DNA from 3 places in the Paenibacillus sp. MER TA 81-3 genome. Region 1 is predicted to be linked to each of the others. Evidence: a T-box and tRNA genes for the amino acid it is inferred to sense, from the RefSeq annotation. Region 1 holds a T-box; the other regions hold tRNA genes.
What was found. The T-box of region 1 lies ahead of leuS (leucine--tRNA ligase). A T-box ahead of a tRNA ligase gene usually reads a tRNA of that ligase, here a tRNA-Leu.
Positions count from the first base shown of each region.

Region 2: it encodes a tRNA-Leu, which carries the amino acid that the T-box ahead of leuS (leucine--tRNA ligase) is inferred to sense. The anticodon was not compared.
Region 3: it encodes a tRNA-Leu, which carries the amino acid that the T-box ahead of leuS (leucine--tRNA ligase) is inferred to sense. The anticodon was not compared.

Region 1 is NZ_JAMAWB010000008.1:211,289-221,789, forward strand. It holds gene yqeK (bis(5'-nucleosyl)-tetraphosphatase (symmetrical) YqeK) at 1-178, shown strand, start outside; gene rsfS (ribosome silencing factor) at 194-541, shown strand; gene M3650_RS13715 (CvfB family protein) at 538-1,491, shown strand; gene M3650_RS13720 (class I SAM-dependent DNA methyltransferase) at 1,619-2,395, shown strand; T-box leader at 2,490-2,719, shown strand; gene leuS (leucine--tRNA ligase) at 2,857-5,298, shown strand; gene comER (late competence protein ComER) at 5,279-6,124, opposite strand; gene M3650_RS13735 (ComEA family DNA-binding protein) at 6,263-6,937, shown strand; gene M3650_RS13740 (deoxycytidylate deaminase) at 7,072-7,590, shown strand; gene M3650_RS13745 (ComEC/Rec2 family competence protein) at 7,724-10,339, shown strand.
Region 2 is NZ_JAMAWB010000004.1:161,098-171,598, reverse strand. It holds gene xylB (xylulokinase) at 1-765, opposite strand, end outside; gene xylA (xylose isomerase) at 840-2,153, opposite strand; gene M3650_RS06925 (ROK family transcriptional regulator) at 2,403-3,569, shown strand; gene M3650_RS06920 (hypothetical protein) at 4,177-4,281, opposite strand; gene M3650_RS06915 (hypothetical protein) at 4,494-4,688, shown strand; gene M3650_RS06910 (GNAT family N-acetyltransferase) at 4,851-5,261, shown strand; tRNA gene M3650_RS06905 (tRNA-Leu) at 5,402-5,487, opposite strand; tRNA gene M3650_RS06900 (tRNA-Leu) at 5,829-5,914, opposite strand; tRNA gene M3650_RS06895 (tRNA-Lys) at 5,961-6,036, opposite strand; tRNA gene M3650_RS06890 (tRNA-Glu) at 6,089-6,163, opposite strand; gene mgtE (magnesium transporter) at 6,323-7,690, opposite strand; gene M3650_RS06880 (alpha-L-fucosidase) at 8,003-9,229, opposite strand; gene M3650_RS06875 (ABC transporter substrate-binding protein) at 9,460-10,501, opposite strand, start outside.
Region 3 is NZ_JAMAWB010000008.1:2,954-13,454, reverse strand. It holds gene ruvB (Holliday junction branch migration DNA helicase RuvB) at 1-495, opposite strand, end outside; gene ruvA (Holliday junction branch migration protein RuvA) at 510-1,130, opposite strand; gene ruvC (crossover junction endodeoxyribonuclease RuvC) at 1,127-1,630, opposite strand; gene M3650_RS12825 (cation:proton antiporter) at 1,756-2,931, opposite strand; gene M3650_RS12820 (BofC C-terminal domain-containing protein) at 3,105-3,833, opposite strand; gene M3650_RS12815 (ABC transporter permease subunit) at 3,910-4,704, opposite strand; gene M3650_RS12810 (ABC transporter ATP-binding protein) at 4,704-5,624, opposite strand; gene M3650_RS12805 (PLD nuclease N-terminal domain-containing protein) at 5,621-5,827, opposite strand; gene M3650_RS12800 (sigmaY antisigma factor component) at 5,857-6,090, opposite strand; gene M3650_RS12795 (YxlC family protein) at 6,083-6,430, opposite strand; gene sigY (RNA polymerase sigma factor SigY) at 6,432-6,941, opposite strand; tRNA gene M3650_RS12785 (tRNA-Pro) at 7,227-7,303, opposite strand; tRNA gene M3650_RS12780 (tRNA-Leu) at 7,313-7,394, opposite strand; tRNA gene M3650_RS12775 (tRNA-Arg) at 7,410-7,486, opposite strand; tRNA gene M3650_RS12770 (tRNA-Gly) at 7,493-7,567, opposite strand; gene M3650_RS12765 (asparaginase) at 7,802-8,821, opposite strand; gene M3650_RS12760 (beta-galactosidase trimerization domain-containing protein) at 8,930-10,501, opposite strand, start outside.

The sequences.
Region 1 (10,501 bases):
TTTTCCAGGTGTTGACCTCATCCGCGAGTTGGCAGAGCGCGATGTGAACACGGCCCTCGTAGCGGGGTTTGATTCGACGATCAGCTTCTTGCTCGGCAAACGCCGGCGCGTCTTTCCGCTTACGATACTGGCAAGAAACAGTTTGATTGAAGAGCTGGAACAAGAGCTTTACAAATGAGATGGAGGTTGAACAATGGCAATCACTTCAAAACAATTGCTTGAGATCGCCGTAGACGCGGCTGAAGATAAAAAGGCGATGAATCTCGTCGTCCTGGATTTGCAAGGCATTTCCCTCATAGCGGACTACTTTGTCGTCTGTCACGGGAACTCGGACACTCAGGTCCAAGCTATTACGAACGAAATTCGCAAGCGCGCACATGAAGCAGGCGTTCACATTCGCGGTACGGAAGGCTTTGATTCGGCTCGCTGGGTTCTTGTGGACATGGGCGATGTCATCGTGCATGTGTTCCATCGCGACGAACGGGAATACTACAGCATTGAGAAGCTGTGGTCCGATGCGAAAGTTGTGGAAATGGCATGACCTTGGTTGCAGGTATGATTCAACAATTAACGGTTGCGCGTGAAGTCTCTCCATACGGTTATTTTTTAACAGATGGCGAACTGGACGTGCTGCTGCACTACTCGGAAATGACCGGACCGATAAAGCCAGGCGAGCAGGTGGATGTATTTCTGTTCTTCGATACAGAAGACCGACTAGCCTCCACGATGAAGCGCCCGTATTTGACACTTGGCGAAGTAGCTTGTCTGAAGGTGGCCGACATCCACCCGAAGTACGGCTGCTTCTTGGAAATGGGCATTGGACGCCAATTGCTGCTGCCGAGGGGCGAACTGCCGGAATACGAACCGCTTCATCCTCAGTTGGGTGATGATGTGTACGTCAAAATGGCACACGATAAGTTTGGCCGTCTCGTTGCACTTCCCGCGCGGGAGGACGATTTAATTCCACTCGTTTTTCATGCTCCGGAAGCATGGCTCAATACTTGGCATGAGGCGATTGTGTACCGTGCTCTGAAGATGGGGACGTTCTTCGTGATCGACGGCGCACCGCTTGGCTTCGGCATCATCGGCCTGCTGCATGAATCCCAACGCCCGCGGCCGCTCCGTCTCGGTGAACGGGTTCGTGTTCGAATTACGCACGTGCGCGAGGACGGGCGCGTAAACGTCACGACCGCAGAACGCAAGGAAGTCGGCATGGATAAGGATGCGGATCGGTTGTTCCGTTTCTTGAAGGAGCGCCCGAACGGGACGATGCCATACTCGGATGAGACGCCGGCTGATATCGTGAAGCAGCGCTTTAACATGAGCAAATCCGCATTTAAGAGATCGATTGGCCGCTTGATGAAAGCGGGACTTATTGACCAGAACGGAAGCTGGACGGAGTTGACTCAAGCCGGGAAGGATCTGGCAGCCGATGAATTGGCGGGCGTGCTGCAGCAGGCGCAGTCGGAGCCGCGCAAGCCGAGCCGCTAAAAGAGGTTGTCCAAAAGGGCCCCTTTTCAGCACCGGACTTTCGAGAGTGAATGCAGGATTCGATGTTGAATGACATCTTAGGATGCTTCGTAATCAAAAAGGGACGGGATGAGGAAGGACGAGAGTAATGGAATCGTACGGTCGATTTGCAGAGGTGTATGACCGCTTAATGGCGGATATGCCCTATGAAGAATGGATTGCTTTCGCCGAAGCGGCATGGCGGCGATACGGAAGCGGGAAGCTTGAACGCGTTGTTGATCTTGGATGTGGAACTGGCAATATTTCACTGCCGTTAGCGGCGCTAGGCTATGAGGTCATTGGGATAGATCTATCTGAGACGATGCTATCCATCGCCCAGAACAAGATGGCTGCTCATCCTCCGCTGCAGGGGAACATGCAATGGGTGTGCCAAGATATGCGTCACTGGTCAGTTCCTAATTCCGTGGATGCAGTCGTTTCCTTTTGCGATTGCTTGAACTATATTACGGAACAAAGTGAAGTCAAGCAGGTGCTCCAGGCGACTTACGACCAGTTGCGTCAGGGTGGAATATTTCTCTTCGATGTGCTGTCTATTCGCCAATTCGAAGAGTATGCGAATACGCAGCCTTTTGCCTATGATGAGGAAGACATCGCCTACATATGGTTCTCCGATTTCGATGAGGGACGCAAGGAGATCGAGCATCAGTTGACGTTGTTTGTTCGTCAAGAGAACGGCGGTTTGTTTGAACGGGTGGATGAAGCCCATGTGCAGCGCGCCTATGATATTCAGTGGCTTGCACAAAGTTTAAGAGATGCCGGTTTCAATAAGATTGAGATGTTTGCCGATTTTACATGGGAGAAGCCGGATGCTGACGCGCAGCGAATTTTCTTCGCCGCGGTGAAAGAGGAAGCAGCGTGCTCGTGATGCGACAAACATTGACAATATGCGTTTTTTTCTTTACAATATAGCTACTTGCGACTGATCGCAGGTACATACACGTTACATTTGAATAGGTGTAGCAAAGACAACGAAGAGGAATAGTAGCTTGTCGACCATCTGTCAGAGAGCCGGTGTTGGGTGGGAACCGGTGGTGGAAGAAGGTGAACTCGCCTTAGAGTCGCGCAGCGGAAGCGGAAGGGCTATGCTGCGACGCGTCACCCGCGTTACAGGTGCAGAGGGAGTGAAAGGCAAAGCATGTCTTTCGCTAACTAGGGTGGTACCACGGGAATTATGCCTCTCGTCCCTAGCGATTACGCTACGGACGGGGGGCTTTTTTGCTGAATAATGGAGTTACGGCGTTGCATTATTACAGCTTGCATTATTGCTTAGGCACTTCAATGTGGCTTGCGCGTGCAGCTACATGGTGCAGCATGAGGAGGATTAGGATGAGTCAAGAAATAAAACAACAGCATGGCTATCAGCCACAATCCATCGAGCCGAAGTGGCAAACGTACTGGGATGAGCAGAAGACGTTTGCGACGCTTGAAGACGAAGATAAGCCAAAGTTCTACGCGCTCGATATGTTCCCTTATCCATCCGGCGCGGGCCTTCACGTAGGCCATCCGGAAGGATATACGGCAACCGATATCATCTCCCGTTACAAGCGGATGCAAGGATATAACGTGCTTCATCCGATGGCATGGGACGCCTTCGGACTGCCTGCCGAGCAGCATGCGCTCGATACGGGCGAGCATCCGCGCGACATTACGGTGAAGAATATCAACAACTACCGCCGCCAGATTAAATCTCTCGGCTTCTCGTACGATTGGGACCGCGAATTCAGCACGACCGATCCCGATTATTACAAATGGACGCAATGGATTTTCATCCAGCTGTACAAGAAGGGGCTTGCATACGTCTCGGAGCTTCCGGTGAACTGGTGTCCTGAGCTCGGCACGGTGCTGGCGAATGAAGAGGTTATCGATGGAAAGTCCGAACGCGGCGGCCATCCAGTCATCCGCAGGCCGATGCGTCAATGGGTGCTGCGAATTACAGAATACGCAGAGCGGCTGCTGGAAGATCTGGAAGAGCTGGATTGGCCGGAAAGCATCAAAGACATGCAGCGCAATTGGATCGGCAAATCGAAAGGCGCGGAAGCGCGCTTTGCGATTGACGGATTCGAGGATGAACTCGTCGTCTTCACGACGCGTCCCGATACGCTGTTCGGCGCGACCTATTGCGTTCTGGCGCCGGAGCACGAGCTCGTAGAGCGAATTACGACTCCGGAACAGGAAGCTGCCGTGAAGGCTTACCAAGATCAAGCTGCACGCAAGAGCGACCTGGAGCGTACGGACTTGGCGAAAGACAAGACGGGCGTATTCACGGGCACCTATGCGGTGAATCCAGCCAATGGAGCTAAGCTGCCTATCTGGATCGCAGACTATGTGCTTGCCGGTTACGGTACGGGTGCGATTATGGCCGTTCCAGGCCATGACCAACGCGACTGGGAATTCGCGAAGCAGTTCGAGCTTCCAATTGTGGAGATCGTTGCAGGTGGCGACGTAGCGAAGGAAGCCTATTCCGGCGACGGCGCTCACGTCAATTCCGACTTCTTGAACGGCTTGTCGAACGAGCAGGCGATGGCTCGCATGATTGAATGGCTGGAAGCGGAGGGCAAAGGGAAAGGCAAGATCACGTATCGTCTGCGTGACTGGCTGTTCAGCCGTCAGCGCTACTGGGGTGAGCCGATTCCGATTCTTCATCTGGAAGACGGCACGATAAAGCCGGTACCGGAATCCGAACTGCCGGTCATGCTGCCGGATATCGACCAGATCCGTCCTTCCGGTACGGGAGAATCGCCGCTTGCGAACGTGACCGAGTGGGTGAATACGGTCGATTCCGAGACGGGGCTCAAGGCGCGCCGCGAGACGAATACGATGCCGCAATGGGCGGGAAGCTGCTGGTATTACCTGCGCTTCATCGATCCGAAGAACGAGAACGAGCTCTGTTCGAAGGAGAAGCTGGCGAAATGGCTTCCGGTGGACTTGTATATCGGAGGAGTGGAGCATGCGGTGCTTCATTTGCTCTATGCCCGTTTCTGGCACAAGGTGCTCTACGATCTCGGTGTCGTGGAGACGAAGGAGCCATTCTATAAGCTGGTCAACCAAGGGATGATTCTCGGTACAAACGGCGAGAAAATGTCTAAATCCCGCGGCAACGTGATCAACCCGGACAATATTGTTAACGAGTTCGGCGGCGACACGCTCCGCATGTATGAAATGTTCATGGGGCCGCTGGAAGTGACCAAACCTTGGAACACGAACGGCGTGGAAGGCATGTTCCGCTTCCTGAACCGGATCTGGCGCTTGTTTGTAAATGAAGAGGACCAATTGAACAGCAAAATCGTTGACGGGAATGCGGACGATGCATTTTTGCGCACATGGCATAAGACCGTGAAGAAAGTTACCGAAGACATGGAGAACTTGCGCTTCAACACGGCGATTAGCCAACTGATGATTTTCATCAATGAAGCGTACAAGACCGATGTTCTGCCGCGGCAAGCAATGGAGAATTTCGTGCAAATGCTGTCGCCGCTTGCACCGCATATTGCCGAAGAGCTATGGCTGCGTCTCGGCCATAACGAATCGATTACGTACGTGTCATGGCCGACTTATGACGAAGCGTTGACGATAGATGCCGAAGTGGAAATCGTCATTCAAGTAAATGGGAAAATAGCGGATCGCATGAACGTAGCTGCCGATGCTGACGAAGCTGCGATGCAAGAAAAAGCGATGTCCCTGCAGAACGTTCAAGATGCCATTGCTGGCAAGACCGTTCGCAAAGTCATCGCAGTAAAAGGCCGTCTCGTCAATATTGTGGTCGGTTAACTTCATGGTCGCAGAGTTGAGCGTGGACCTTCTCTAGGTCCTCCTCATATTTCGCGTGAGTGACTCCAATGAGCTTCTGGAACACACCTTCTAGTTCTTCATTCAACAGCCGCAGCGCCTCGGCGGTAATGCCGCCGGGGACCGCTACGCGCTGCTGCAGCAGCTCGAGCGTAAAGCCGCCTTCCGTTAACAGCTTGCCTGTTCCCAGCAACATTTCGCACGCCAGACGCGAAGCTTCTTCCTGGTCAATACCGGTCTCCTCTACAGCGGCTTCCACCCATTTCTGCAAGAAGAACGCAATAAATGCAGGTCCGCAGCTCGCCAAATCCGAAGTGATGCGAGTGAACTGTTCCGATACTTGCAGCGGACGACTGATGGCCATCATCAACTGCTCCAGCAGCAATCGATCTTCGGTCTGAATGCGGCCCCCATACATGCATAGCGATGCCCCGCTCCATACATAATTTGTGATGCTCGGAATAATTTTAGCGATTTTACACTTTAAGCTATTTTCCAAATGCTTGATCAGAACCGGACTTGTGATGGACACAAGGATGAGCTCAGATCGCGCTGTCCCAGCGATTTCATCCAGCACATGCTTGAATTCCGATGGCTTAACGCATAAAAAGACGATGTCGCTCTGCTCCACCGTCTCCGTATTGCTAAGTGCGACTTGAAGTCCGGGGTATTGAGAAGCAAGGCTTTGCACTTTCTGTATCGTACGGTTGCTGGCGATGACCTGCTCCGGTTCCAAGGCTCCCGATTGAATGAGTGCTTCAATGAGCGTCGAACCCATACTGCCCGTACCGATAAATCCGACCTTCACGGATGTTCCCTCCTTTGCTACACACTATTCATTTAACGCTGTAAAGCCACATTATACGATTAGCGCATGTTACTTCAAACTATATGATGGATTGGTTGACCATTATACCCTTATCGCTCTGTCGAAAGGAGTAGTAGCATGAAAGATTTCAAAATACCGTTATCTTCTTTTTTGCAGCGCTGGTTCATGGGAACTAGCATCGCAATTATCGGGTTGGCCCTATGTATGTGGCTATGGCTCAGACCGCAGTGGGAACAAGATACGGAGACATGGCAACCTGTTAATGATGAAATTGCCCAGTTGCTGGGACCGCTTGAAGGCACAGAGTCTAATGAAGCTAATAAGTCATCGCCAAATCGTACAAAGGCTGATAAGGCTGCGGCATCCTCATCGTCCTCACCTTCAGCCAAGTCTGCACTGAACGGATCCGAACAGTCGGCAGAGCCACCTTCTTCATCCGGCGCATCCGACGTAATGGACAAGGAGTCACATGCTAATCCGAGCCGAGCAGCGGCACAATCGGATCAGAACACTTCGGGGGCTGGCGCTTCCAACTCACCGCAGCAGACAGATATAAGAGCATCTGAACCCCCGGCCGCCAACCGTTCAAGCTCAGCGAACTTGATTAATATCAATCAAGCGGACGCTAATCTCTTGACTGAGCTGCCAGGGATTGGACCGAGCAAGGCAAAGGCGATTATCGCTTATCGCGAGCAGCATGGGGCTTTCAACAAAGTGAACGATATAACAAAAGTGAAGGGCATCGGCCCCAAAATGTTTGCCAAGCTGCGCGACAAAATAAGTGTCGAGTAATGGCATACAGTTGCATATCACAGCAGGCCTGCTTACAATATAAGTGCGTGTTCAAAAGGGGGCCTTTTGAACAGCCTCTATAGGGTGAAAACACATAAGAACTAAGGCAGAACGAGACAGGGGATTGTGATGTCATGACAACGACAACGCGCAAAGATTGGGACACTTACTTCATGGACATTGCGTATATGGTTTCTACACGTTCGCGCTGTCCGAGACGGCATGTCGGCGCAGTGCTTGTGCAAGGAAAGAAGCTGCTTGGCACAGCTTACAACGGGGCGCCTATGGGGGTTCCGGACTGTAGTGAAGCGGGCTGTATGATTGCGGAGCAATATGAAAAGGTCGTCATAGACGGTCAAGAGCAAATGGTGAAGAAGCAGCGCTGTATCCGCACGATTCACGCAGAACAGAATTTACTTCTATTCACCGATCGGATTGATCGAGAAGGCTCTACCGTATATGTGACGGATCAACCGTGCTGGACATGCGCCAATATGCTGGCCAACAGCGGCGTAACGGAAATTGCGTTTCACCGTCCGTATCCGAAGGACAGCGACAAAGTAAGGGCAATGATGGCACAGAAGGGAATCATATTCCGGCAATTGGACCATTATCAGCCGCCGCGCGAGACGGAGATGGAAACGATAAATTAATAGCATAATGGAATGATGATGGAGGAAGAACCTCTATGCAGCGATGAGTGTCGCTTCGTTAACTGTGGTTGACGGGGCGGGACAAGGCATCGGCATAGAGGTTCTTTTTTTTGTATGGAACAGGAGGCTTGAAATGCTGCAACGACGACCGATAGTGGTCATAGCATGCTGCTTCGTTATAGGTGTTCACTTCGGTGCTGCACTAAGTGCAGGGGCGGCGCTCATCGCAGCGCTTGGCTTGGTTCTTATCCTGCCACTATGCTGCCGATTGAAGTGGTGCAGTTGGAGACTGGCTGTGCTTTATGCGCTTACGCTGCTACTGGCCGTCACTTATTTTATTTGGTCCGTACAGCTTGACCGCAGTTACTGGCCTGAATCCCACGGCGAAGGCGCATCAACTGAAGAACAGGCTGCCATATGGAACGGATTCATCTCTTCACCGGTCGAAAGGGATGGTGACCGTGTACAATTTTATTTTATGTCTACGGACTGGAAATCGACGGAAATGAATGTGCCTGCTCCTGCACGAGAGAAGCTTCTCGTTCAAGTGCGCTTACACATGAAACAGGAAATCGAAGCCGCTGCGCAATGGAAAAGAGGTCAGCAGGTTCAAATTGCCGGTACATTGAGCTTGCCTGGCGAAGCGACGAATTTTGGCGCCTTCAGCTACCGTGATTATTTGCGGACGGCACGCATCCATTGGATTGTTAAAGTGAGCGGGGCAGAACAAGTAACAGATACAGCATCGGAGGCTGCTGTCTCGCTCCTAGACATACAGTGGACAGTTCAGAAAATGTTGGCTTATATAGACGGACTCAGAGAACATTTATCTGGATTGCTGCAGCGACTGTATGAACAGCCTCATAGCGGCTATGTTCAAGGGTTGATTTTGGGCAGCCGCCGCGAATTGGATCCGAATACGTATCAGCAGTTCTCAGAGCTGGGATTGACCCATGTGCTCGCCATTTCTGGGCTGCATGTCGGCGTATTCGTGGGTGCGTTGCTCGGTATGTTCCGTCTGTTAAGAATGACGAAAGAGACAAGCATTGCAGCGGTACTATGGCTCATTCCATTTTACGTGCTGCTTACCGGAGCAGCAGCTTCAGTAGTGAGGGCGGGAATGATGTCCATAGCAGCACTGTATGGACTGCGAAGAGGGTGGCTGAAGGACGGATTGCACATCTTGTCCGCAGCCTTGTTGCTCATGCTTCTATGGCAGCCGCGCTATGCGCTGCAAGTTGGATTTCAGCTGTCCTTCATCGTAACGGCAGGACTTATCGTATTCGTCCCGCATGTGGTTCGTCTGCTTCCGGCTTGGCCAAGCTGGCTCACTTCTTCTATTGCCGTGACGCTCGTAGCACAAGCCGTATCATTTCCGGTAACCGTCTATTATTTTAATCAATTCTCGTTGCTGTCCTTCGGCGCTAACTTCCTGCTTGTACCATTTATAAGCATGGGTGTGCTTCCGCTAGGAACGATTTCACTGCTTGCAGCCGCGATATATGAACCGTTAGCTCGGCCAGTCGCCTGGATTGTAGTGCGGATGAACGATCTGACCTTTACCATCGTCCAACGACTGAGCCTAATCGAAGGGACGACAATCATATGGCCAACGCCGCACATATGGTGGATTATTATATATTATGTCAGCCTGAGTCTGCTCATCGTTTCCATGGTCCGATGGATGAACACATATCGTCTTCAACGCCGCTTCCGCCGCCAAACCGGCAGCGCCTCAGAAGATACACAACCGCTAGATACGTTTATTACGCTGCGTTCGGTTACACCTCGGTTCGTGTTATCTGGTCTGCTCGGTGCCTCGCTTCTATTCGGGACGATTATTTACACGGGATATCATAGGGAACGCTCTCTGGATGCCACTATCAGCATTATTGATGTGGGGCAAGGCGACAGTATTCTCATTCGGACAGCAACCGGGCGCCACATCTTGATTGACGGCGGGGGAACCGTTAATTTTCGCAAGCCTGCAGACCGCTGGCGGGACCGCCGGGTGCCGTTTGAGGTAGGGGAAAAGGTCGTTGTACCTCTTTTGAAGCAACGGGGAGTCAGAAGCTTGGATGCCGTCGTGCTGACGCATGCTGATCAGGACCATGCGGGCGGTCTGCAAGCGGTGCTGGAGCAAATTCCGACGAAGCGATTCGTCATGAATGGAACATGGAAGTCGTCCGCTTCAATGCATTCGCTCTATCGGACTGCGCTGCAGAAACAAATACCAATTATAAAGTGGGAACTGGGCGATACGTGGTCGCTTGATGCATGGACACAAATTAAGGTGCTATATCCCGAAGCATCGTCCGCAGGGAATCATATTTCTACATCGGACCAACAAAACGATTCTTCTATTGTTCTGCATGTGACACTGACACATCCACGCAGCAAGGAGCAGTCGTCCATTTTACTGACTGGTGATTTGGAGGCGGACGGGGAGCAGATGATGCTTACGAATTCGGACATGTATGAATCCCTGTCGATCGATGTGCTGAAGGTGGCGCATCATGGAAGCAAAACTTCGACGGCTCCCGAATGGCTGCAAGCGTGGCAACCACGCCTTGCCGTTATTTCCGCAGGCCGCAACAATCGATATGGCCATCCGCATCCGCTCGTGCTGGAGGCACTGTCACAAGCGGACGTGCCGGTGCTGCGCACGGATCTGAATGGTGAAGTACAGTTTAAGCTTACAGGCAGTGGATTGAAGGTACGCAAAAAGCATGATAGGATATTTCCATAGTATTTTTAAAAGCACGTCGCCTTGGCGTGCTTTACTTCATTCAAATTCAATTCATATTCCATTCAATTTAAATTGAATCATCTTACAATGAAATCGAGTTGAATTTTTGCTATGCTAGGAATGAATTTCTACTCTTTATATGAACATGATAGATTATTCTAC
Region 2 (10,501 bases), on a different contig from region 1:
GGCTGTGCCGGGATGCAATATCCCCGCTCCAATTGCGCCGCAAGCGTTGTCCGCGCCTCCTGCGTATACCTTCGTCTGCGGGGACAAGCCGGTCTTTCCCGCCATCTCCGGCAGCAGCGTCCCGACACAGTCAGACGACTCCAAGAGCGGCGGGAACAGCGACAGCGGCAGGCCGAAGGCATCCGCAATTGCGGTGCTCCATTGCTTCTCCATCACATCTAGGAGCAGCGTGCCGGCCGCATCGGAATAATCCGTCGCCATATGTCCCGTCAATCGGTAGCGGACATAATCCTTCGGCAGCATGAATGCCGCTGCGCGGGCGAATAGCTCCGGCTCATTCTGCTGTACCCAGAGCAACTTCGGCAGCGTGAATCCTTCCAGCGCTTGATTCTTCGCAATCCGAAGCAGTTGCGGTCCAAGCTCTTCCGTAATGCGGCGGCATTGCTCGGTCGTGCGGGTGTCATTCCATAAGATGGCATGACGCAGCGGCTCGCCGTCTTCGCCGAGCAGAACGAGGCCATGCATCTGCCCGGAGAAGCTGATCCCGTCTATATCTGCGGCCGCGACGCCCGCTTCATTGACCAATCGCGCAATAGCGGCTACCGTTCCGTCAGTCCAATCCTCCGGCTTCTGCTCGCTGTAGCCCGCTTTCTCGTGAATGAGAGGATACGCTTCCGCAGCTTCCGCTATGACGGTTCCCTTCATATTCACGAGAATTGCCTTGACAGCGCTTGTCCCTAGGTCGATCCCAATGACGTATTTCATCTCGGTCTCTCCTTTCCAGCTATCGATCGCGAATTCCACATCCGTGATTCCCGCTTCATCGCGCCATGCCTTGGCTACTCGGCCAACAGGTACGTGTTCAAGATACTTTTTACATGCTCCTGACGTCCGGACACATTTCTGCGGATATCATGATTCAACGCATATTCTTCCAACGACTTGAGCGTGGCCGTGCCTGAAGCGATATCCTGACCGATCCCTTCGCGGAAGCTAGAGTAACGATTGGCAATCATGTCCTCGAACACGCGGTCTTCCAGCAATTTGGCCGCTGTCTTCAAGCCTTTCGCGTACGCATCCATTCCAGCAATGTGGGCAAGGAACAGATCTTCCGCTTCGAACGAGCCGCGCCGGACCTTCGCGTCAAAGTTGATGCCTCCGCGTCCCAATCCGCCGTTCATCAGCACTTCATACATCGCCAACGTCGTCGTATACAAATCGGTCGGGAATTCATCCGTATCCCAGCCGAGCAGCAGATCGCCCTGGTTCGCGTCCAGTGAGCCCAGCGCGCCGTTGATACGAGCTGCGCGGAGCTCATGCTCGAAGGTGTGGCCAGCCAATGTCGCATGGTTCGCTTCGAGATTCAGCTTAAAGTGTTCTTTCAGGCCGTATTGGTGCAAGAAAGCGAGTGTGGTGGCCGCATCAAAGTCGTATTGATGCTTCGTCGGCTCCTTCGGCTTCGGTTCGATTAGGAACTGAGCATCAAAGCCAATCTCTTTTGCGTAATCGATAGACATATGGAACAGACGCGCCATATTATCCAACTCGAGCTTCATGTCCGTGTTTTGAAGCAGCTCATATCCTTCACGCCCGCCCCAAAATACATAATTCAAGGCGCCGAGCTCCTTCCCGACTTCCAGCCCTTTCTTCACCTGCGCAGCAGCATACGCGTAGACGTCCGCATTGCACGTCGTTGCCGCACCGTGCACGAAGCGCGGATTCGTGAACATGTTCTGCGTGTTCCACAGCAGCTTCTTCCCGGTCGATGCCATGTACTCCTTCATCATGCTGACAATCACGTCAATGTTCCGGTTCGTCTCCCGCAGCGAATCGCCTTCCGGAGCGATGTCACGATCATGGAAGCAGAAATAGTCTAGATTTGCTTTTTCCATAAATTCAAATGCGGCTTCCACTCTCGCTTTCGCTAAATCCATTCCCGACAGGCGATTCCAGGAGCGTTCCATCAAGGCGTCTCCGAACGGATCCGTTCCCCCATAGGTCAGCGTATGCCAATATGCCATCGCGAAGCGCAGGTGCTCCGACATCGGCTTGCCCATCACGATCTCATCTGGACGATAATGCTTGAACGCGAAAGGATTGGACGATTGGCGGCCTTCATACTCAATCTTGTTAACGGTTGCAAAGTAGCTCATCTGCAGGTGCCTCCTCTTGAATTAAAACTTTACCCTCATCCTAGCATAATTTAATAACTTTGTATATCCATTAAACTAAGTAGGAAAAATATTATAATTTCGACTTATCTCCCATCATCTCGCTGCACCCGTCACAGCCTAATTATAAAAAACTTGCTTAAATGAGCAATCCCTCCTAAACTAATAATCATTGACATTGTAAATTTAGAGCATAAATAAAGTTGTATCGATAAAGGATGAGGTATCAAGATGAAGGTCACCGGTGATCAAGCTCTCGTAAAAAAAATAAACACCTCGATCGCACTCGAAGCTATCCAGCTTCATGCCCCTATCTCGCGTGCGCAGGTTGCATCGATGACCGGTCTCAACAAGGCGACCGTCTCGAATCTAGTGAATGAATTGTTAGAGCAGCAGCTTGTGCTCGAAATCGGTCCGGGACAATCCAGCGGGGGACGAAAACCGCTCATGCTGTTGTTCAACCGCCATGCGGGCTATACCATTGGCATCGAATTAGGCATAGGAAGCTTCACGGCAATCCTATGCGACTTATCAGGACAGATTGTGCTGGAGGAAGCCAACATTCCTATCCGCAGCAATGAATCGGAGCATGTGATCGACAGCCTATGCGATACGATCACTGCGCTTCGCAGCCAAGCTCCCGACGCGCCTTACGGCACGATAGGGATCGGCATCGGGGCGCCGGGAATGGTCGATGAAGAAGGCAACGTCCTGTTCGCGCCGAACTTGGGCTGGAGGAACGTTGCGCTGAAACGGGCTATAGAGGAGCGGTTTCCCGGGGCGATCATCACTGTCGACAATGAAGCCCGCGCAGGCGCCATCGGCGAATGGGAGTACGGCACAGGCGAGAAAGCGCAGCATCTCGTCTATATCAGCGCAGGGGCCGGCATCGGTACCGGAACGATTATCGGAGGGGAATTGTTCAAGGGCGCATACGGCTATTCTGGCGAAATGGGGCATATGACGATTGAAGCGAACGGCCGCAAATGCAGCTGCGGTAACCGGGGTTGCTGGGAGCTGTATGCCTCGGAGAAGGCGATTACAGAAGCTGGCAAGAACGTGAGCTATCATAGCTTGGAAGAAATCATGCAAGCTGCTGAGCAGGATGAGCCGAACGCGCTTCACACGCTGCATCAGATTGGTGAGTACTTGGGCGTCGGCATCGCCAATATTATTAACACGTTTAACCCAGAGCTAGTCATTATCGGTAACAAGCTCACCCAAGCCGAACGTTGGATCCGCAAGCCGCTTCTGCGGACGGTGCAACAACGTACACTCCAATCGCATCAGCATGGATTGCAAATTCATTTTTCCTCGCTGCAGCAGCGTTCGACCGTGCTTGGCGCGGCCAATCAGGTCATTCAATCGTTCGTCGGACGAACTAAAGTGTCCGTATAAACGCACAAAGGGCCGTCTACTGTCCGTCTGATTGAAGAGGAGGCGGCCTTCGATTGCGTTCAATCTCATGAATGATCGCATGCTTGTATCCTAAAGTATGTTCCGGATGCCACCATAAATGGGCATATGCATGTGCCAGATCGGGATGATAGCACGCGCCGCCCCCTCCTGCACCATGGTTAGAGCAGCGGTATGGCGCAACATATAAATAACGCTTGCAATTTCCTAGAGACACGTGGAGGACTCGTCTAATGAGGCATTAGATGTTACTAGATGTTATGTTTCTATCTTCCGCTTTGCCCTTTGCCTCACTCTCCCATCCCGTCAGAAGATGTGGCGCACAAGCATTCCACCCCTTGTCCCATCCCATCAGAAACTGATTCGTTTACCTGGCTACTCTTCTAGAACAGTATGTTTTCCAGTGTTGGGCAAGTTCATCCTTTGTGTCTGACCTGCGTTAGTTCTGAATCAAAGGGAGAATGGCTCAAAAGACTGGACACTCGCATCATTGCTCGCAAACCTGCTGAAAAATCACTGCATAGAACTTAAACATTCCTTCATGTCAAAAAAGCCGGAATCAACATCCCGGCTTTTCCCCGGTGTATGGTTAGAACCAGCCGGAACGCAATACGATTACCAACAAAATGAAGAGAACCAAAATTACGCCTGTAGAAGTAAAGAAACCACCACATCTTCCAGCAATGTCGCTCATTTAATGTCCCCCTTCACCGTTATTAAAGTGTACTTGCGTTGTTATTGTATGGCCTGCTGTGACAAAAAGATTCTTTTAAATGCCCATATCCATCAAATTTGCGCTTCTGCCCTGCCAGCCTGTAGTTTGTCCACCCACTCGCATGAGCAACAACTCACATATGATAACGTGTATTCAATTATATTATCTTATGGGAAAAGGGGCTGTGAAGCATGACATTTCGCGACAAAGCTCTTCGTCTTTGTGGACACAATGTGCGGGTCACCACCAGAAAAGGCACTTTTACTGGAAGACTGACCTCGGTCGGCACCGATTTTCTGGTGTTGAGTTCTATTACCGGACGCCGCAGAAGAAACCGCATAATCCGGCTGGTTGAAATTATCGCCTTGCTGTCCTTGCTGCGATAACCCCGGATATGAAGCGGAACGAAAACCGCCAGCATCCGCTGGCGGCTTTGTATATCTGCTTGCAGCATCTTGATTCTAAAGCTCCGTGTTTATAGTATCGTATTTACAAAAAAATCCTGTATAATGAAACAGAATTCATATCTATTTAGGAGGTTCATTCAATTGAGTCCAAACATACATATTTTTCACGAAGCGCCTACGCCAGAGGAATATATCGCTTTGCGAGTCGCTGCCGGTCTTAGTGCCAAAAGCTTAATCGGAGCCGAAATCGCTTTGAAAAACTCCATCTTTGCAGTCACATTGAGACATGAAGACGAACTCGTAGGCATGGGCCGAATCATCGGAGACGGCGGTTGCTTTTATCAAGTTGTAGACATCGCGGTTGCCCCTTCTTATCAAGGCAAAGGGTTGGGGAAACTGATCATGACGGAAATCACCAATTACTTAGAGAACAATGCGCCTGATAAATCTTATGTCAGCCTGCTAGCGGATGTCCCCGCCGATCATTTATACAAGAGGTTTGGCTTCGATTATACGCACCCCAAGTCTCTAGGCATGTATAGAAGATACTAGGCAGCTGACAACTTCATGCAGACTAGAAATAGACCATCCTTTCAAGGAAGAGGTCTATTTTACTTTTTTCACGGCATGTGAGCAGATATGTGCATGCAAAAAATCCCTTGCCTATGCAAGGGATACACTTTGAGTATGTATGGTGCGGTAGAGAGGACTCGAACCTCCACGGGCGTACGCCCACTACCCCCTCAAGATAGCGTGTCTGCCATTCCACCACTACCGCACATCTAATCCCTCATGAAGAGGACAACAATTAATATACCATCATTTGAAGCTCTTGTAAAGTGGAGCGTTCCTCCGCAACGACTGTTTCCAAAACAACTGAGACCATCAAATCCGAGAAGCTGCGTTACGAAAACGCTGACAGTATTTACGAATAGACATGTAAGGCGTCCTGATGGTCCCGATCGGAACGGGATAAAACCTAGGGGCAATGCCCCCGCTGCTCGCGAATGACATTTATTTGATTTCCGTCTTATCAAATTGTCTGGAGTTCGGACCCCATCCCGCACTTCTTCCCAAAAACAAAAAAAGCCTTATTTAGGCTTTGCGATTGCTTGGTTATGGTGCGGTAGAGAGGACTCGAACCTCCACGGGCGTACGCCCACTACCCCCTCAAGATAGCGTGTCTGCCATTCCACCACTACCGCACATTTTAGGGAAATATGCTACCAGCATCTCCAACGAGAGAATAACTGGTGAGCCATGAAGGACTCGAACCTTCGACACCCTGATTAAAAGTCAGGTGCTCTACCAACTGAGCTAATGGCTCTCATGCTGACTGAACATTGCTGTTCGCCATGATTCATTTCAAGTAAAAGAAATGGTGACCCGTACGGGATTCGAACCCGTGTTCCCGCCGTGAAAGGGCGGTGTCTTAACCACTTGACCAACGGGCCATAGTCACACTTTCATCATCACCTCTGCGGCGACAATTAAGAGTATAACAAACGGCATGAACGTTGACAAGCTTTTTTTTCAAAACTTTTTTTACCAATTGGCAAAATGTTTTTGTGCTGATAAGACACCACCCGTGTTACCTGCGCTTCCTCAAACGGTCACACTAAATACGATAAAAATACTGTCGCCGTACCGAAATAAACAGTTAATGAAAAGATGTCATTCAACGTCGTAATCAGTGGCCCGGACGCTACGGCTGGATCGGCATTGCATTTGTACAAAATGAGCGGAATGACAGTCCCGGCCATCGTCCCGATGATGACAGTGAGAAACAAGGAACATCCGACGACAAGGCCGAGCGCTACACTTGATTGCCATATTCCCGCCACCAAGGCCACGGATCCGCCGCATACCATACCGATAATAAGTCCTACGAACAGTTCGCGCCATAACAGACGTCGAACGATAGCTTTGTCTATATTTTCGGAAGATAATCCACGAATGACGACAGCTAGTGATTGAGTGCCTGTATTCCCTGTCATTCCGGCAATCATGGGCATGAAGAATGTTAACGCCACCACCTGCTGTAACGTTTCTTCGAACCGGCTTATAATGCTGCCGGAGACGAGTCCGAGAAAGAGCAGCATAATGAGCCATGGCAGCCTGCGCCGTGCTGCGGTTACTGCATTCGTGCGAAAATCGATAGTCTTGTCGGTTGCTGATAGCTTGTTAATATCCTCATGCGCCTCTTCCCGCAAGACGTCGATGACGTCATCGACGGTCACGATACCGATGAGCTTGTCATCTGCATCCACGACCGGCATGGACAGGAAGTCGTATTGCTCGAACAGCTTCGCCACTTCTTCTTGGTCTGTGTCTGCCGTTACGGAAATAACCTTCTCGTTCATGAGCTCCTGTATCGTTTCATTCTCCTGAGCGAGTACCAGCTCCCGATAGGACAAGGTGCCGACGATACGCTTCTGTTCGTTTACTACATAGAAATAATGCACATGCTTCGTCAGCTCTGCGAAGGCCTTAATTTTCTCCACCGCTTCCCGCACCGTGTAGCGGTTATAGAACCACACGTAACGGTTGGTCATCAGACCGCCCGCCGTCTCCGGCTCGTAGGTGAGCAAGTGACGCACCGTGTCGCTCTCTTCCCGTTCCATCAACGAGAGGAGGAATTCCTTCGCTTCCAGACTAACGGCAGCCATCATATCGGCGACGTCGTCATTATCCATCCGGTTCAGCACTTCGGCGGCGCGTTCGCGCCCGAGCATCTGAAACGCTTCAAGCTGTAAATCCGGGTCCAGCTCGCGGATCATTTCCGTCAACTGATCGATTTCCAGAGCACTCAGCAAGTGAGATCGCTTCGTCATCTTCGCATCGCGATAGACGACGGCCAAGTCGTACGGCTGCCAATAACGCAGCTCCCGCTTCACCTCTTCTGTCGTACCTTCTAATATGCGGTCCGCTTCCTCGAGGATATCTTCCGGTTCAGAGGGGGCTTTTCTCTTTTCTTTCATGTTGTCGCCGTCGTCACGATTGATATCTGATGATAATTTATCGCTCACGCCGCTCACCTCCTGCAATACTCTTTCTTACCCTATATCCAATGACATAGAACCCCTGTTCAATAATACACTACGCAATATTCACGAACTAGGACATATGATAAATCCAGTTCAAGCTCTCATAGTGTATGAAAAAAAGCAAGGAATAACCACGAATGAATTCGCAGTAAATCCTTGCCCTGTCTTATATTCGATATCGTAAGGCAGCATTCCTGCCTCTGTAATCGATTTGCTTCTTTTTTCTCCGACTCATTATTTTCCCGATCAATATACGGCCAAGCGGCGAATCATTGGCTCTTCCATGCATTCGATTATACGCAGGCGGATACTAGCGGTCTCGAGCGGTTCGATCCGATCGATCTTCTTGTGCCCAATCGCGCTGCCCTGCGCTACCGCCTTCCATTCCCCGTCAACCCGGGCCTCCACCACATAAGCACGGACTCGCTCCCCATACGCAATGTCTTCCATCGCAATGACATGCTCGATCGCCTGTTTTTCTCCCAAGTCGAGTACAACTTCCATTCCTGCGCCCGTCGTCTCGGCAATACATTGTCCGAATCGGCGGCGGATTTCCGTTCCGAATTCCTGTACGCGCTCTACATCACAATCGGGCAGCAGGCCGCGGTCATCTGGCGAGACGTTCAGGAGCAAGGTTGTCCCATGACCAACGGAGCGGTAATACAAGTCTATCAGATGGTCTAATGAATGCAGACTGCTCTCATCATTCGGGTGCCAGAACCAATGTCTCGCCCGAATCGGCACATCACATTCCGCAGGAACCCATTCCGGCGTGGCTCCCATCCACGTGTTCATGTCGCTCGTGAACATGCTCACGCGAGCGCTTTCAGCAGTGTTCCAGCACGGATACGGAGCGACTCCGTCTTCATTGCCCACCCAACGGATCGTCGGCGCACCCATATTGAAAATCATTGCATCCGGTTGATGTTGCTTCACAAGACCAATGATGCGCGGCCAATCGTATTGGCGGCCTTCCGAGCCCGCTCCGTCGAACCAGACTTCCACTAACGGCCCATAACCCGTCAAAAGCTCTGTGAGCTGTTCCGCATAAAAGTCGTCGTAAGCAGCAGGATCTCTATAGCACGCTGCATTGCGGTCCCAAGGAGATACGTACAACCCTAGAAGCATGCCCTCTTCCCGGCACGCATCGGCCACTTCACGCACCACGTCACCTTGACCGTTCTTCCATGGGCTTGATTTCACCGAATAGTCAGTCGTCTTCGTCGGCCACAGACAGAACCCATCGTGATGCTTTGCCGTCAGGATGACATATTTGAATCCGGCCACTTTGGCCGTGCGGATCCATTGCCGCGCATCCAGCTGCGCCGGGTTGAACAATTCCGGGGAATCAGTTCCTTCTCCCCATTCCTGATCACAGTACGTATTGATCCCAAAATGAAAAAACATCCCCAATTCCAAGTCTTGCCACGCTATTTGCTGCGGGGTAGGCAAAGCCAGCTTCGTCTTCGTCATAACGCCCTCTCCCTTACTTCAAATTAGTAATGTGGTCAGACAGTTGCGACAAGCATGTGTTTTCGATAACATTATAAGTCGTTCTGCACCATGCAAGAACCTCTTATGACTTCGAGATAGTGGAGTTAAATCCTTCATCAATAAGCAAATGGAAGCATGAAAATGTGCGCGCTGTCAAGCAGCTATCCACCGGCAGCATAACACCGGCGGATAGTGTATAAAGCTAACCTTTATTTTTTTATAGCGTTGCTGTAAATCTCTAAATATTTCGGCAGCTGCAAGCCGTCGAAGCCTTTCACATACGCATCCCAATCCTTATCCAAACTTTTGCTGCCGGTAATGAACTGAGCCATGTTGGACTCGACATAGTCACTAATGGACGTCTGCAGTTGAGCCACCAAGGAAGCGTCCTCGGCTGCGATAAATACGTCTGCTGGGAAAGCCATTTCCGGCTTCGCGAACGGTTCATATTTCTTCGACTCGTTGCGCAGGCGAAGGCCATAGCCGTCTTCCGCGAACATATCATCCGGCACCGCAAAGGAATCGCGTAATTTATTCGTCATTTTCATAATGCCGAGCTCCTGCCAAGTGCCGTTCTGGACTTGCGATACGCCTGGCTTCGGCGTTTGCTTGAAGCGCGCAGGTTGACCGTCAGCCGTCTTCTCGCCTTCCTTCGCTTTGTGCCAGCCATCGCCTTCCTTGCCCATGCTCGTATACACCGTTGCTTCTTCGGTGTACAGATAATCTGCAAAGCGAATCGCCGCAATCTGCTGCTCTGGTGTCGCTTTGTTCGTAATCGCGAACTGTCCGTTGCCAGCGCCGACGAAGTATCCGGTCAGTTGCACGCCGTTCGGTCCTTTTAACGGTGGTACCGTTACATATTCTTTATGGCGAGGCGTCAATTCGTTCGGATTGTATACATAGCTGATAAGCGCCGTGGACACGGCTCCCATCACATTGTCAGGCTTGTTGCCGATTTGCTTGACGGCATCGGCGTTCTGGGTGAAGGAAGCTTTATCGATAAGCCCTTCAGCATACAGTTTATTGATAAAGCGCAATCCTTCGCGCCATGCTTCTTGATTCGGAGAAAACTTAATGTCACCATTATCCATATACATATACGTATTGGCATCATTATAAATGAAAGCGTTCATCAAATAGGCATCCAAGCCGCCGCCCCACATGTCCTTTTTCCCTGCCGTAGTGAGCGGAACTTCATCTGCTTTGCCATTTCCGTTCGGGTCCTTCTCTTTAAACGCTTTCAGCATTTGA
Region 3 (10,501 bases), 210 kb from region 1:
CAACAGGCCTGCGCGCGTAGTCGCCCCGATCAGCGTGAACTTGGGCAGATCCAGACGGACTGACCGCGCGCTCGGACCTTTGCCGATTATAATATCCAGCGCAAAGTCCTCCATCGCGGGATACAGCACTTCCTCCACCGTGCGGTGAAGACGGTGAATCTCATCGATGAACAGCACGTCGCCTTCCTGCAAGTTCGTCAAGATCGCTGCCAAATCCCCTGGGCGCTCGATCGCAGGACCCGAAGTAGTGCGAATATTGACACCGAGCTCGTTCGCAATGATGTTGGAGAGCGTCGTCTTCCCAAGCCCTGGCGGCCCGTATAAGAGTACATGATCCAACGCTTCCTTCCGCATTTTCGCCGCTTCGATAAACACCTTCAAGTTGTCCTTCACTTGCGATTGCCCGATATACTCAGACAAATACCGCGGACGAAGGCTCAACTCGACGACTTGATCTTCCATCATGTAATTGGCTGATATGATGCGCTCTTCCATCTTAACCGCCTTTCTTAACCTTTAAACAGCGATTGCAGCGCCTTCTTCATTAAAGAGTCGACGCTCTCGTCAGCATGGACTCGATGCTGCAGGTCATGCCATACCCGATCCAGCTCCGCGTCCGTGTATCCGAGCGCCATCAAGGCTTCCCTCGCCTCTCCCCATGCGCTGTTCGCCACGTCATCTCCTGGCACCGCAATATCCATAAACAGCGCGCCGGCGCTCAAATTTATTCCGATGCTGTCGAGCTTGTCCTTCAAATCAAGAATAATACGCTGCGCCGTCTTCTTGCCGATGCCTGGCAGCTTCGTCAAAAAGGCTATATTCTCTTGCTGGATCGCCAACACAACGCTCTCCGGCTTCCCACCGGCCAATATGCCAAGGGCGACTTTCGGACCGACGCCATTCACATCGATCAAGCGGCGGAACAGCTTCTGCTCCTCTCGCGAACCGAAGCCGAATAACAGCATGGCGTCCTCCCGCACATGATGATGCGTATATACGGTAACAGGATCATCGTTCTTAGCAAAAGCATAAGGGTTCGGCGTATACACTCGGTAACCGATGCCTTGTACATCCATTACAATATAATCCGTTTCTAAATGGGCCACCTGCCCGCGCAAAAAGTCGATCATATCCGCGATACTCCGTTCAATTTGTCATTAAGCCCACTGGAATGCGCATGACATATAGCCACAGCAAGCGCATCCGCCACATCATCCGGCTTGGGAACTTCTTTCAGCTTCAAGAATATACGCACCATTTCCTGCACCTGCTTCTTCTCCGCCTTCCCGTATCCGACGACGGCCTGCTTTACCTGCATAGGAGTATATTCTGCAATCGAGATGCCGCGCTTAGCCGCAGCCAATATAGTGACTCCACGGGCCTGTCCCACAGAGAATGCAGTCGTGACATTGCGATTGAAGAACAGCTTCTCTACCGCCATCGCATCTGGTTTATATCTGTCCAGCAGCTCCTCGGCTGCTTCGAACACCTGCAGAAGCCGAGTCTCGGGCGCTGTCGTCGCTTCCGTCTGAATCGAGCCGTACTGTACGGGAACAATCTTGCTCCCTTGTTTATCAACGAACCCAAACCCGACAATAGCAATGCCAGGATCAATTCCTAAAATACGCAAAAAAAATCTCTCCCTCACCGATGTCCATGTAACAGTAAGCGAACATATGTGTTCACCCCATTATAACACAGATCGATAGGAAGAGAATGAATCAATAGATACATGTTTTCACGCTATAGATTCCGTTATTTTCCTGCTGTCATTGGTTTCGCACCCGCTTTCGGCTGGCGAAATGCAGCCTTCAGCATCGGAGGTGTAACTAACGTGGTTAGAATGATGACGATGACAATCGGTGTAAAGTACACCTTGTCAAAGAGCGCGCCTTCCAGACCAGTCGTAGCAATAATGAGCGCCACTTCTCCACGAGATACCATTCCTGCGCCGATACCAATGGCACTCTTGCGATCGAAGCCAGTCATGCGAGCCCCGAAGCCACAGCCGAGCAGCTTGGTCAGTATGGCGATGACAGTAAATATAATAATGAAGACGATGTGATCGCCAATCCCTTCGAAGGTTACATTAATGCCGACGCTGACAAAAAATATCGGAACGAATATGCCATACGCAATCGGCTCCAGGCGATGCTCCACCTCGTGTTTGAATTTCGTCTGCGATATGGCGATGCCAGCGGCAAAGGCACCGATAATTCCCGCTACGCCTAGATAATCGGCAAAATAAGAAAACGAAAAGCATATTATAAGCGCTGCACTAATGACCGCTTCGGTCACTCGCAGCGGAGCTAGCCACTTCATAACGTGCGGCACCAAGTAAATGCCCGCTGCGATGGCGACTGCGAAGAACAACACCTTTTTACCGATAATTAGTCCAATCGATGCTTCACCGCCTGCTCCGAGCAAGCTCAGCATAAAGGCGAGCAAAATGACAACGAGAACATCATCCACCACGGCAGCTCCCAATATGGTCGTGCCTTCCCTCGTGCTTAGCTGTCCCAGATCCTTCAATGTTTGTACGGAAATACTTACGGATGTAGCACACAGCAACAGACCGAGGAACATCGATTGATTGTTATCCAGACCGATCAACAAGCCTCCGCTGTAGCCTCCGATGAACGGCAGAATGACGCCGCCAATCGCTACGGCAAACGCAGCTTTCCAGTTCTTCTTCAACTGATCCAGATCGGTTTCCAGACCGGCGATAAACATAAGCAAAATGACACCGACTTCCGCCATTTCCTTAATTACCTCTCCGTCCATAATCCATCCGAGTACGGCAGGTCCAATGATAATACCGACGAGCAATTTACCAAGTACGGCTGGCTGTCCCAATCGTACGGTAAGATCCCCCGCAATCTTCGTCGACGCCAAAATAATGAGCAGCATGAGAATTAGTTCCATTGGCATTCCCCTTTCGGCTGTAGATATATTATGACCGTAAACCGTTATTTCTCCAGAAACTGTTCAGGGCAATCCATTCCATTTTCACACTCTGATTTAATCCAGCCAACCCCGCCAGGACAAAAAAGAAGGATTCCGGTTACGGCGTCCTTCTTTCATTTCTTTTTTATAAGATTACGTCAATCGACTGGAGTTGGTTTCATCACTTTTTCCGTCTCTTCTACGGCATAATCGCTGAACGTGGACAGTACGCTATGATATTCATCCATGTCCGTAATGCGTATGCCTTGATATAACTGTTTGAGCACTTTAGGCGGAAGAGCGCTCTCCATCGACTCTACATCCAGTTGAAAAAAAGTTCGTATCGCCTTCTGCTTCTGCGGCGGTCCGTCATATAGAGTTAGGTTCCCGTCTTTATCCAATCCAATGTGCGCTTGTTCCTTACAAATTTCCGACATGTCGTCAACTTGCTCCTCTAAAATAACACGGCCGTCACTGTCCATCGAAGTCAGCCAATCCGGATGATTCAGCACGGTTTGAATAATGTCACGCGAGTTCTGTTTGCCTAGCGCTTTATCACTTTTTCCGCAAATGTATTGCTTCCGATGGACGACCTCCCGCTTCTCATCCTTGTTCATCAGCTGATTCAGGACAAGCTGTGTTGACCTATCCAACTGTGTGAATTCATCACCCTGAAGCATTGCAAATGTCTCCAGCGATGGCGTATTATCTTTACCTTCCACCAGATTACGTATGTTATCCGACAATTGAATACCGATAGTCAAAATCGTAAGAAACAATAGAATGGCTGCCAATGACCAGAGCGGACGCTTCCATCGCCGCAGACGCTTTTTCCATTGCTTCACTCGAAAATAGAACCGTGTATAGGTACGAGGTTCCCGAGCCATAACAATCCCCTCTTACTCTTTTTTTCTTAGTTTGGCCAAATGAAGGGGAAGTCTATACTTGCTTGTCTCATTTCATTTATTCGTGCGACGCCGGCAGCCACGTGCCGCGCCGGGCGTTGCGAATAACAGCTGTGACCATAAAGGCTGCCATAAGAAGCAGAGTTGTCACAGCCGCAATTGGCCATGGGAATGGCAGTTCAAAATTCATCAGCATCAGTTGGGCTCCCTGCAGCAGCTTGGAAGGCATCCATCCGCTTGACGCCGGAAGCAGGCCCGCTAGAATACTCGTCAACATAGCGGCAGCAAGCGCTGCAAAGGCTGAACCGCCCGCATTATTAATCAGCGCGCTCATAGCTACGGTTAAGCTGGAGATCCATATGAACCAGCCTAGTGCAAGGCAGGCTGCTGCCGCGCCATTTAATATATCCACATGTCCGATCAGCTGTTCCGTGTAATACCATGAGCATAAATAACCAAGCAGGACTGATGGAATCGTCAAGGAGATGGCTCCTGCCCATTTGGCCATCATATAGCTGACATGGGAGATCGGCTTGGTCAACAGTGCGGCAGCCGCTCCCGACTTCACTTCTCCCGATACACAACCCATCAATGCAAGCACAAGTACAAGTACTCCAACCGTGTTAAATTGACTCAGGGTCTGGCCGAGCACCTCTCCTGCCACAGGTGTCGGGATCTGCAGAATCGTGCCTTCCGGCAAGCTTCCTGCCATCGATAGTATATCGGGCATGAACTTCATCGTGACAGGCTGAGCAATACCTAAGACAGCAAATACTAGCGGCACCCAAATCCATTTATAATTACGCAGCATCTCCGTGCATTCTTTCCGGTAAAGGACGGACCATGCCTTCATCACTTCACCGCCTTCATAAATAACTGTTCTAAAGTTGTCACGCCGGCCTCGAATCGCACAAGCGGTATTCTTCGTTCGCGAATCTGCTTCAACAGAAATTCCCTTGCGGCATCGTGATCGCTCACGACTAGCTCCGCTCGTGCGGAGCGTACATTCGCTTCCTTTACGAGCGGCATATCGGCTAACTCTCGCAGCCAAGCAAGAGCATCCGCCGTATGCTCCACCTCAATCGTAAATAACGGTGATTCCGATTGTTTACGAAGCTCATCCCATTTGCCCTGCATCAATACTTTACCTTGCTTCATAATAATCAGCTCGTCACATAAGTCCTCAGCATCGTGCAGCACATGAGTGGAGAATAGAATCGTCGTTCGCCGCTTCAACGATTCCAGCAATGCCATGACCTCACGCCTGCCGATCGGGTCGAGCGCAGATACCGGTTCGTCAAGCACTAGCAGCTCCGGACGCGCGATCATAGCTTGCGCCAAGCCGAGTCGCTGTTTCATACCTCCGGAATATCCGCCAATGCTGCGCTGCCCCGCATGCTCCAGACCGACAGTCTTCATCCATTCATCCGCCGTTACACGAGCTTGACGCTTGCTGCAGCCTGTTAATTCAGCCATCATTTGCAGCCACTCCCGGCCTGTCATCCAATAATGAAAGCTGGGCGACTGCGGCATAAATCCGATCCAGCGTCTCAGATCCCCGCGATGTTCCCGTCCCGCCCCATCGATCATCGCGACTGTCCCGGAGCTTGGCTTGGTCACTCCTGTCAGCATGTGCAGCGTCGTCGTCTTTCCCGCCCCGTTCGGACCGAGAAGGGCCGTGCAGCTTCCGCTTTGTATCGTAAAGTTAACGGCATCCACCGCCTTATGATTGCCATACTGCTTGCACAATTGTGTAATAACGAACTGGCTCATCTTCTCTCCTTTCTACCTATTAAGAAATAAGCGATGCAACCCGGAATATTTAACACGATAATAATGATAAGCCACAGCCATTTCGGCCCGTTGGTCCATTCTGTCTTGTTCAGCGATACCAGAGCAACTACCATCAAGATGAGCTGCACAACGATAAGCGGCATAATGATATTCCAAGGAATATCCGCCCAAGCCATCTGCATTCGTTATCCCCTCTATTCCATAAAGTAAGTTATTCGCTATCATCCGTATGTCTGTTCTTAGGTATTGTCCTTCTCCATGGCTGAGCTACAAAGAGCACGTACACTAGGGATGGCAGCGGAATACTAAGGAAGCCCCACAAGGCCCATAACCACGGATAATAGCCGTGCTTGCGGGCATGCAGAAAAAGCCACGTCCCCTGCGTCACCAATGTAGCTCCCAACAGGAACAATGCCCACAACGGAATTGAATTCAGATTATTCATGACGCGCACCTCTTCTGCGTCTTTTCATCACATATCCTCGCATGAGCAATCCCCCTAGGATGCCGACAAATAACACAAGCTGCATCATTACATACACGGAGATATCGGTCACTGCCAATGTAAATCCGCCGAGCAGCATAACTGCAGCTGCCAGCCACAGGACACTTAATTCGCGCCATAACGCGCGCTTCTGCCTTTGCTTGTGTTCCGTTAACATTCCGATAAGAAACGTCTGACTTGGCACGGGCTTCTGTTCGCTATACACATCCAGCTTGCTCCATTGTTCCTTGAGAAGAGCGGACCATTCTTCTTCGGTCTCCGGCAATTTCTTATGCTCCATGTTATCTCAGCTCCTTTCGAATGTGCTCAATGCCGTAAAAGACACGGGATTTGGCAGTGCCTTCGCTCCAGTCGAGCATTTCTGCTATTTCCGGATAAGTGTAACCGTAATAATGCTTTAATAAGATTGCGGCGCGCTGCTCTGGCGGAAGCTTGCCTAATGAATCGAGCATATCCGTCCACTCCACGTTATGAGCCTCCATCTGGTATCGGAGAGACCGCGTCGCCTGTTCTTGCCATCGCTTCTCCACCTTCTGTCGCCTCATTAAATCGACATAAATTCGAGTGGCGATCGTAATAAGCCAAGACGAAAACTTGGAAGCGCCGTTATACAAATGCAGCTTTTCCATACTTTTCAGCATCGTGTCCTGTACGATATCATCCGTCAATGTCGGATTCATCGTTAGCTTCAACATATAGCTGCGCACAAATGGGTAATGCTGCTGCAAAAGGAGCGCGAGCGCTGCCGTATCACCCGCTTGAGCACGGTCAATGGTATCCTGTTCGGTCAATCACTCTCACGCTCCTTGTAATTGATGTTCTAATGACTGCAGTCGCAAGTAATACGAACAAGTCGGTTCAATCGTTCAACACAGCGCAAAAAAATATGGAACCCCAGTAACCACACCGGAAGATGTATAAAAAAAAAGGAATGTAAACGAACTGAAAAGACCGATATGAATAGAGGATGCAACCTAGTCAAGAAGTAGTCTATGCCGAATTATGCGAAGAGTAATCGAATGCACAAAATAAAATGCAAAAACCGCCGGTATATAACCGACGGTTCTTCATGTTAGTGGTCGGGACGACACGATTTGAACATGCGACCCCTTGGTCCCAAACCAAGTGCTCTACCAAGCTGAGCTACGTCCCGAACATCTTATGGTGCCGGTGAGAGGACTCGAACCTCCACGGTTTCCCTCACGATTTTGAGTCGCGCGCGTCTGCCATTCCGCCACACCGGCTTATGAAGTTATATATGGCGCGCCCTGAGAGATTCGAACTCCCGGCCTTTTGATTCGTAGTCAAACGCTCTATCCAGCTGAGCTAAGGGCGCATATTCTGGAGCGGACAACGGGATTCGAACCCGCGACCCTCGCCTTGGCAAGGCGATACTCTACCACTGAGCTATGTCCGCATATTTTACATCATTAGCTAAAAATTGTATTGCATCCTAGCGTTACATGTCGTTTTAGCGAGGACATTTACTAATATATCAGACTGAATATTGAATTGCAAATCTTTTTTTCATAAAATTTTGTGGTATTTTTTTCTTGTTCTTTATATTTGAAAATAACCGCATATAGATGGAAAAGCCTGATTTGAAGCTGACTAAACAACTTCTAAAACAGGCTTTTCCGATACTTTTATCTTATTTGTTATCCCATAGTAATTGAAACTTAGGCTCGCGATATCCGACGACTCTATCGTTGTCGTTCTTCGTCTCCGCAGGACTCAATCGCTTCAAACGCTCGATCGTTTCCGCATTCGGATACTGAATTTCTGTTAATATATGAGCGACTATGAGCGGCCACTGGTCCTCCGAACCGTCCATCACTTTGAATGCAATCCCCATTCTCTGTTTGCGCAGCCCGAAGCAGTAAATCCCTTTAGCTCCGCCTTTCGCGACAATGTTGTCATCTTGTAAGAGCGTTGGGCAGATTAACTCTGTACCTGACACGTAGAATGGGTATTTGTTCATCAAAGTCGTCAATCGAATAACGGCGTTGCGCACTGCTTCATCCGCAATCAGATCCGGACAGGCAAGGCGTAAATATAAGAGTGCAATGTTGCGAATAGGTATGGCATACACGGGAAATCCGCAGCCGTCCGTACCCAACTTAATTTGATCCGCAGGCATATCCGACAATTGCGACATCAATTTCAATACGTGCTGCTGTACCGGATGATCCGGCTCCGCATAATTGTGCTCCGGCCAGCCCATCATTTTGCACAAGGCCAGCACGCCCAAATGCTTGCCTGAACAATTGTGATACAAGGAGCGCGGTGGCTCGCCATGCGCGATCCGCTCATCCTTGGCGGCACTGTTCAGCGGATAAGTAGGTTTGCATACGAACTTGTCTTCTGTAATTCCCGTCTTTTTCATAAAAGACTCAAGTGCATCAACATGGAACTTCTGAGCGCGGTGAGAGGCTGTCATCAGTACGATTTCTTCATCGCTTAAGCCGTAATGCTCTGGAACCCCCGCCAATATCGCAGGTAGAGCCTGTACCGGCTTGGAAGAAGAGCGCATAAAGCTCACATAGCCTTCGTCGCCGACATGAAACATCGTTTCCCCGTGCTCATTGACGCCTGCCACATGGCCCGTATACGCGCATTCCAACCAGTCTCCCCGAAACTCTTCTACTAACACTTTTCCTAAGTCAACCACGTTCGTTCCTCCCTCGTCATTCCCAAGGTGTCTTCTTGCTTATGTCCCCTTCAAAAGGTCGTGAACACGCATTTCGATGCGGCCGCTTGCCTCTATGAATGGTACGAGCTAATTATACTCCAGAACGACCATTTGATGACATTCCAATTGAGGAACAACATAGCGGATACCGCGTGAAGTCGCTTCATAGTCGATCTCCGTCATCTGTGGCGCCAAATAGACTCGCTTCACCTGCTGCTGTGGCAGCTGTACCTCTACTTCAATGTTGTGGAGCGGAATAATATCTTCGATAATTTCTACACGCTCGCCACGTTTCACCGGGGAAGCATACAGGAGATGATGGATAAAACGCTTCTCTTGCGCTTGATGCTGCAGCGTCGTTACGCCTTGAGCCGGCAGTGTCGTCTTCAAGGAAATTTGATCTCCCAGCAAGCGGCGCAGAGCATAGACTACCATTTCTCTTAATACAAGGCTTCCCTTTGTCGCATAATCTTCAAATACATTCCAAGCTATATAAATTCCGTGTTTCGTCTCCACCATTCCCGGACCGCCATATTGTTCGGAAGTCGGTGTATGCTGGTGAGAGCAAAAACGGAAAGCTTGTCTGTTAAAGTACGGATCTTCACGGCGTCCAAGCTCCGTGCCGTCTGTCAGCTCAATACGGCGGCCTTCGCCGTACATAATGTAAGCAGCCTCGCCGAGGTTCGGCAATTCGAACGCCGGACGGAAATAATCCGGACGGAACGGATTGACGCCTGTGTCTTTAAAGCCTAACGGCAGCAGGTTGTTCGTCATCTCCTCGTTCAAGCCAGAGCGTCCTGTTGCGAGCACTTTGCCGCCCGCAGCAATAAACGCTTCCACCTTCTCGCGCACCTGCTCTGCCATGACGATCGCATCCGGCAAAATGAGCACGCGGTAAGGGCTCCAATCGGATTTCAAATCAACCACATCGAACAGGATTTTGCCTTCCAGCAGCATACGCCCGGCACCCATATCGATTTTTCCGGAATACATCGCACCACTATCCTGCTGTACACCTGCCGCTTCAACCGTAAGCAGCGCAACGTCTGCAAGATTGACCGTGTCTACGCACCATGCTTCTTTTTGCTCCACTTCCGCGTAGGCTTTGCCGATCAGCTCATATGTCGCCTTATCCATCTCACCTTCCGGATGAAGCTGGTCGCCAATCGAACAGCGAGCGCCATGTGCCAGGTTCAACGATGTTTCGTACCGCAGCGCATTCGGATGCTTGTAACCGCCGAACTCGCCCCAGAACGTATGGAATTTACCGGTCATCCCGAGGAAATCCATTCCGATAGGCTGCGCATAACGTGCCGATAACGGGAAGTGATCGTATCCCCAGCCCCCGGTCGGAAGTGATTCCAATTCAAGGTGTGTATTCATATTCATTAAATCGCGGCGTCCCTGATGAATGTGCCCTGCATTATGGAATACAGGCAGACCAGGTTTGATTTCGTCGATGGCATCGCGCACACGCTTCGTATAGTTGGCATAAATACGGCGCCCATTTTCGATAACGTGTTCCTTGTTGCGCGGATTCAAGCCATCTTCCTGCATTTGCTTCAGACAGGTTGGGCAATAGCACGTCCGTTCACCGACAATATCTAAGAAAATGCCGTCAGCATCATATTTGCGCACAACCTCTTGAATTTGTGTAAT